DNA from 2 places in the Rhizobium sp. CIAT894 genome. Region 1 is predicted to be linked to the other one. Evidence: riboswitches for the same ligand, from Rfam matches in the RefSeq annotation. Region 1 holds a riboswitch; the other holds the start of a gene.
The links. Region 1 has a riboswitch for thiamine pyrophosphate ahead of RHEC894_RS20230 (HMP/thiamine-binding protein). Riboswitches for the same ligand answer to the same signal wherever they lie in the genome.
Positions count from the first base shown of each region.

Region 2: linked by a shared signal. The riboswitch ahead of thiM (hydroxyethylthiazole kinase) and the one ahead of RHEC894_RS20230 (HMP/thiamine-binding protein) in region 1 are both predicted to bind thiamine pyrophosphate.

Region 1 covers NZ_CP020947.1:4,119,083-4,122,484, reverse strand. The annotation lists gene RHEC894_RS20240 (ABC transporter ATP-binding protein) at 1-512, opposite strand, end outside; gene RHEC894_RS20235 (ABC transporter permease) at 509-1,315, opposite strand; partial or broken gene RHEC894_RS20230 (HMP/thiamine-binding protein) at 1,333-1,449, opposite strand; TPP riboswitch at 1,440-1,553, opposite strand; gene RHEC894_RS20225 (NAD(P)H-dependent oxidoreductase) at 1,718-2,293, opposite strand; gene soxR (redox-sensitive transcriptional activator SoxR) at 2,376-2,840, shown strand; gene RHEC894_RS20210 (SDR family oxidoreductase) at 3,125-3,402, shown strand, end outside.
Region 2 covers NZ_CP020951.1:316,003-319,404, reverse strand. The annotation lists gene RHEC894_RS27885 (ABC transporter substrate-binding protein) at 1-1,047, opposite strand, end outside; gene RHEC894_RS27880 (DUF1349 domain-containing protein) at 1,276-1,860, shown strand; TPP riboswitch at 1,989-2,085, shown strand; gene thiM (hydroxyethylthiazole kinase) at 2,137-2,940, shown strand; gene thiE (thiamine phosphate synthase) at 2,937-3,402, shown strand, end outside.

The DNA of each region.
Region 1 (3,402 bases):
ATCTGCATGCGGGTCAGCGCGTCGAGCGCGCCGAAAGGCTCGTCGAGCAACAGCATGTCCTGGCTCTGCACGACGGTGCGCAGCAGGGCGGCGCGCTGGCGCATGCCGCCCGATAGTTCGGAGGGATAATGGCGTTCGAAGCCGGCAAGACCGAAACTTTCGAACAGCGACGCCACGGCGGCGCGGGCGGCCCGGCGGCTCATGCCCCGCACCTCGAGGCCGAGTGCCGCATTGTCGATGATCCGGCGCCAGGGCATCAGCGCATCGCGCTGCGGCATGAAGGCGAAGGAATGCGGCGCCTGTTCCAGCGGCGCGCCGTTGAAAAGCAAGGCGCCGGAATCGGCACGCAGCGCCTGCGTCAGCAATCGCAATATCGTCGATTTTCCGGAGCCGGATGGGCCGACGATCGAAACGAACTCACCGTTCGCGACGGTGAGCGAAATATCGCCCAGAACCTGCATGCCGTCGAAGGACTTCGAAATCTTGCGCAGTTCAACCATTGCATCGCTCATCGGCGCCGCTCCCCGGATGGCTGCCAGGGCATGACGAGGCGCTCGATCAACAGCGTCAGCCCGAAAAGGCAGAGTGTCAGAACGGCGCTGACGAGGACGGCGGCGAGCACGAGGTCGGGACGGAAATTGTTCTTGGCGTTGAGAATATAAATGCCGAGGCCGCGGGCGGCACCGGCATATTCGGCAAAGATCGCGCCGACGACGGCATAGGTGATCGAGATCCTCAGGCCGGCGAAGAAATAGGGCAGCGCAGAGGGAAGCCGAGCCAGGCGGAAAATCCGCCAGCGGCTTGCCTTCATCGAGTTCAGCAATTCGGCGATGTCGCGGTCGGTCGATTCATAACCCTGCAGCAGGGCGACGAGCAGCGGAAAGAAGGTGACGAGCGCCACCAGCAGGATCTTCGGCACGAGACCGAAACCGAACCAGAGGACGACAAGAGGGGCGATTGCCACCAGCGGCAGGGTCTGACTGGCGATGAAGACCGGCAGCAACGCCCGGCGCATGAAGGGCATGAAATCCATGAGGATCGACGCGGCGAAGGCGAAGGCAAGCGACAGCGCGAAACCGCCAAGTGTCGCCCCAAGCGTCGGCCAGGTGTTCGCTATCAGCGCCTCGCGGTTCAACCAGCCCTGGATGACGATGCGCGAAGGCGCCGGCAGGATCGACGGTTTGATGCCGGAGAGATCGACATAGATTTCCCATGCCGCCAGAAAGGCGCAGCCGGCGAGAAAGGCGGGCATGCCCCGGATGAGAGCGGCGAGGAGTGCGGCAAGGCGCGAATCCGATGGTTGCGACGATGTCATCAGCGTTCGATTTCAGCGTCGCTCTCGATGCGCAGCCGGTTGCGATAGGGATCGGGCGCCTTGATGGCATCGAGAATGATGCCGACGAAACTGCCGGACATCGGATAGAGTGATATTTGTGCGCCTGAGAACATCCGAACCTCGCTCCGCTGGCATTACCCAGATCAGCTTTGAAGGGTCCGGACGCTTGCGCCTCACATCTCAGCCCCGGCGATACGGAGCTCCCCTGTTAATCGGCGCGGAAATTATCACCGGGGTTTTCTTCCCGCAACCGCAAAATTGCCGACCCGTCCGCGTGGCCGGGATGAGGCTGGCATGATGGGAAAACACCCGGACGGAGGTCCTGTCCGGGTGTCCCCAGAGGTTCCGTACCTGCCGGGAACGGAACCGCAGCCCTCTGCCTCAGGCAGCGATGTCGGCATAGGGACGATCGCTCCGCGCGGCAATCAGCGCCCGGGTCCACCATTCCAGCTGCGCCATCATCCGGTCGAGCGCGTGCAGGGCGTCGCTCGGGTCATGAAGCCGTCCGGCCGCGTCGAAGCGGTTCCATGGCGCGGAAAAGCTGACCGAATCGCGGATGGTGACGGCGTGCAGTTCGGCAAAGACGAGGCGCAGCTGCTCGACCGCGCGCAGGCCGCCCGATATGCCGCCGTAACAAACGAAGGCGACCGGCTTGCCCTGCCATGGCTCGAAAAACAGATCGATGGTCGATTTCAACGACGCGGTGAAGCTGTGATTATATTCCGGCGTGACGATGATGAAGGCGTCGGCCATGCCGAGCCGCCCGGCGAGCCTGTCGATTTCAGGATGCGCCGTTTCACGGCTGGACGGCAGCGCAAATTCGAGCGGGTCGATGATGTCGATATCGAATTGCGGGAAGCGGGCGCTTTCCCCTGTCAGCCATTTGACCACCCTCTCGCAGATGCGGCCCTTTCTCGTACTTCCGTAGATCACCGCCAGCCTGATGGATGTTTTCATGCGTTGCTCCTCTCGCGATTGGGCTTTACGACCGCTGGAGCAAGCGTTATAAAACCTCAACTAATCTTGAGGTCAAGAGGCGATGGAGACAATTCCTACAGTGCCGCTCGGCAAGCTCCTGACGGTCGGCGAGGTGGCTGAGCGCAGCGGCCTTGCCGTCTCGGCGCTGCATTTTTACGAAACCAAGGGACTGATCTCCAGCATTCGCAGCCGTGGCAACCAGCGCCGCTACGGGCGCGACGTGCTTCGCCGGCTCGGGATCATCAAGGTGGCGCAGCGTGTCGGCATTCCGCTTGCGGAAATCCAGGCCGCGTTCGAATCGCTGCCGCAGGGACGCACGCCGACGGCCACCGACTGGCAGACGCTGTCGGCCCGCTGGAAGGACGATCTCGACGCGCGAATCAGCCAGCTCAGCCTGCTGCGCGACCGCCTGACCGGCTGCATCGGCTGCGGTTGCCTGTCGGTCGATAGCTGTCCGCTGCGCAATCCCGGCGACCGGCTCGGCAAAGAAGGGCCGGGGGCTCGGCTTCTGGAGGCCGAAAGCTAAGCCTGGCCTTGCCGGAACCAAACGCCCGCGGAAAGATCGATACGCGCCTTTCTTTCGGCCGGCGCGCTCATATGTTAAGGGCGAATGGCGCAACCGGCGGCATTGTCCGCTCGGCATGTCGCGCAAAAGTGCGCAGCAGTTTTGCGATCAAAACCAAAGACCTGGATGATTTTTGGGCCGGGTCGGCCTAAATCTGAATCCTGTTCTAAATTCTAGAGTTGGAGCATGATGTCGTCCGAAAACCGCTCACATTTTTCGGCGTCATGCTCCAGGAGGACGGCTTCGTGTTTCATCCCAGACTGTTCGAAAATCGCAATGTCGTCGTAACCGGCGCCGGCCGCGGCATCGGCCTCGAAGTCGCCCGGCAGTTTCTCGACTGCGGCGCCAAGGTGATCGTCCATACCGGGCGGAAGCCCGGACGCGACCTGCCGGATTTCCTGCTGACGGCTGAAACCGAAAGACGGGCGCTGCTGCTGCATGCCGATTTTTCCGCCGTCGGCGGAGCGGCGCAATTTGCAGAAGATGTTCTTGCTTTCTTCGACAGGGTGCATGTGCTCGTCAA
Region 2 (3,402 bases), on a different replicon from region 1:
GGCAGCTGCCGCCCCTTCCGGATCGGCGACATTATAGGCGCCCTCGACGCCGGCATCCGTCGACCAGGCAAAGGTCTTCGGGTAGACGGCGCCGTCGAGCGCATAAAAATCCTTGCTGCCGAAGGCCGCGGCCAGCATGTCTTCCATGCTGAGCGCCTGGCGGATCGCCTTGCGGACCTCGACATTCCCAGCGACACCTTCCTTCGTGTTGAAGACGAAAACAGGATAACCGAAGGGCTTGAGCATGACCGGCTGCGAGGCGGTGGAGGCCTTCAGCTTGTCGTAGGATTCGACCGGGATCGAATCGACATAATCATACTGGCCGGAGATGGCGGCCTCGACGCGAGTGTTCGGGTCCGGCACCGGCACGAAGCGGATTTCATCGAGATATTGATGGCGGGCGCCGCCATAACCATTGCTGTCGCCTTCGCGGGACTTGTAGCCATCGAAGCGGACGAGCTGGATATACTGGTCGGCCTTGCGCTCCTTCAGCATATAGGGACCGGTGCCGATGAATTCCTTCATCGGCTCGTCCTGCTTTTCCGAGGGGATGATGATCGCGGCCGAATTGTTGAAAGCAAGCAGCGAAGTCAGCGGCGCATAGGGCTGCTTCAGCGTGATGGTGACGGTGGAGGCATCGCCAGCAGTGATCTTGTCGATGAAGCCGGCCACCTGCTTGCCACGCGAGGCGATCTTCATCCAGCGGTTCAGCGAGGCGACGACATCATCCGAGGTCATGTCGCTATTGTCGTGGAACTTGATGCCGGTCCTGAGCCTGATCGTATAGGTTTTGCCGTCGGCGCTGATCTCGGGCAGGCTTTCGGCCAGAAGCGGCGTGACGTTCCAGCTCTTGTCGAACGTGTAGAGCGTTTCGAAAATATGCTGGGTGACGATGCCGACGAGATCGGCCGTCGAAGACATCGGATCGAGCGTCGGCGGTTCACCGATCGTCGCGACATTGATAACGCCGCCCTTTTCCTGGGCAAGTAGGGTGGAAGGCAAAGCGACGAGCGCAGTGCCGAGCAGGAATGCGACCAGTGTTTTCATGTGACGGCTCCCGTTTAGTTCCATTATTATGCAATTCATCTTTTTGTAACAGAATAAGAACTGGATCGATCCTGTCAAGCGCGGGCGATGGAATATGCAGCCGCGGATAGCGCGACGTCGAAAAAACACCATCGTCGGCTGCGGCTGGCTGCGCTGCGCGAAAGCGGTGTGATATGCCAACGTCAGGCGATTGCTTGCGGTGAGGCTTCAACGGAACGAGAGAACGGGATGAGCATCGATTTCAACAAAGGAAAATGGCTGAACGAGCCGGCCAGTTGGCGCGCAGACGAAACCGGCCTCACCCTGACGACCGACGAGAAAACCGATTTCTGGCGCGAAACCCATTACGGCTTCACCCGCGACAACGGCCATTTCCTCGCTTTTCCCACGACCGAGAGCTTCACCGCCCAAATCCGCGTCCAGGGCGAATTCCGCACCCTCTACGACCAAGCCGGCCTGATGGTGCGCCTCGACGAGAAACGCTGGGTAAAGACCGGCGTCGAATTCACCGACGGCGAAGCCTTCCTCAGCACCGTCGTCACCGACGGCAGATCCGACTGGTCGGTGTCCCAGCCCTTCAAGGACCTCGAAGATTTCCACATCCGCGTCACCGTCGCAAACGGCGCAATGCGCATCCAGGCCTCCCGCGACGGCCGCCGCTGGCCGCTGTTGCGGTTAGCGCCGTTTCCGGCCGCAGACCGCTATGAGGTCGGGCCGACGGCCTGCACGCCGGAGCGCAGTGGTTTGACGGTGCGGTTTTCGGAATTTTCGATCGGGGCGGCGATTACGACGGATCTTCATGATTTGAGTTAGCCGGATAGGATGCGATCGGGATTGCATTCCTGAGCAGCAAGTTCACGCCTAAAGCGCAGCCGCAAGGAGAGTACCGGACCCTCATTTTCGATGATGACATCCGCCCCGTTCTCTGCGAAAAAGAGCCCGATGAGAGACAGGGGCGCCCGTCGACAGACGGGCTGAGAAGCACCCTTCGAACCTGAACCGGATAATGCCGGCGGAGGGAGTCGCTCGGGGTCGCGGCTTAGCCCGCACGAATTGCCCCGTGCCCGCCCCCCGCCTGAAAGGGGCCACATGCAGACCAGGACCACACCAGGAGCCATGCTGAAGGCGATGCGCGAAAAGCCGCCGCTCGTTCAGTGCATCACCAATTATGTCGCCATGAACATCGCCGCCAATGTTCTCTTGGCCGCGGGCGCCTCGCCGGCCATGGTGCATGCGGCTGAGGAAGCCGGTGAGTTCGCCGGCATCGCGAGCGCGCTGACCGTCAATATCGGCACGCTGTCGACGCAATGGATCGACGGCATGCAGGCGGCGGCGAAGGCGGCGACCTCGGCCGGCAAACCCTGGGTGCTCGATCCGGTCGCCCATTATGCCACGGCCTTTCGCCGCGACGCGGTCGCCGGTCTGCTGGCGCTCAAGCCCACGATCATCCGCGGCAACGCTTCCGAGATCATCGCGCTTGCCGGCGGCGAGAGCCGCGGCCAGGGCGTCGATAGCCGCGATCCGGTCGAGCAGGCCGAGGGTTCGGCGCGATGGCTGGCCGAGCGGCAGCAGGCGATCGTCGCCGTCACCGGTGCCGTCGATTTCGTCACCGACGGCGAGCGGGCAGTGCGCATAACAGGCGGATCGACCTTGATGCCGCAGGTCACTGCCCTCGGCTGCTCGCTCACCTGCCTCGTCGGCGCCTTTGCCGCCGCGGTGCCCGAGGATCTGTTCGGGGCGACGGTCGCCGCCCTCGCAACCTTCGCCATCGCCGGCGAGGAGGCAGCGCTCGGTGCGGCCGGTCCCGGCTCCTTCGCATGGCGCTTCCTCGACGCGTTGAACGCGCTCGATGCCGAAACGCTCGATGCCCGGGCAAGGATATCGGCGGCATGAAGAGTTTCGACCTTTCGCTCTATCTCGTCCTCGATCCCGATCTCTGCGCCGGGATCGGCATGGTCGAGACGGCGCGGCTTGCCGTTGCGGGCGGCGCGACGATGGTGCAACTGCGCGACAAACATGCCGGCACGGCCGGAATGATCGAGACCGGACGAGCCTTGAAACAGGTGCTTGTTGGCACCGGCGCCCGCCTCATCGTCAACGACGACGTCGAGGCGGCCATCGCCATCGGCGCCGACGGTCTGCATATCGGCCAGGAGGACATGGATGCGGTGAGCGCGCGGGCGATGATCGGTCCCGGGATGATCCTCGGCCTGTCGGTCGAAACCGCAGCGCTTGCCGCTGCCGTCGATCCCGATGTCGTCGACTATACCGGCGTCGGCCCGGTGTTTGCGACCCCGACCAAGGCCAACCACAAGCAGCCGATCGGCTTTGACGGTCTTGCCATTCTGGTGGCGG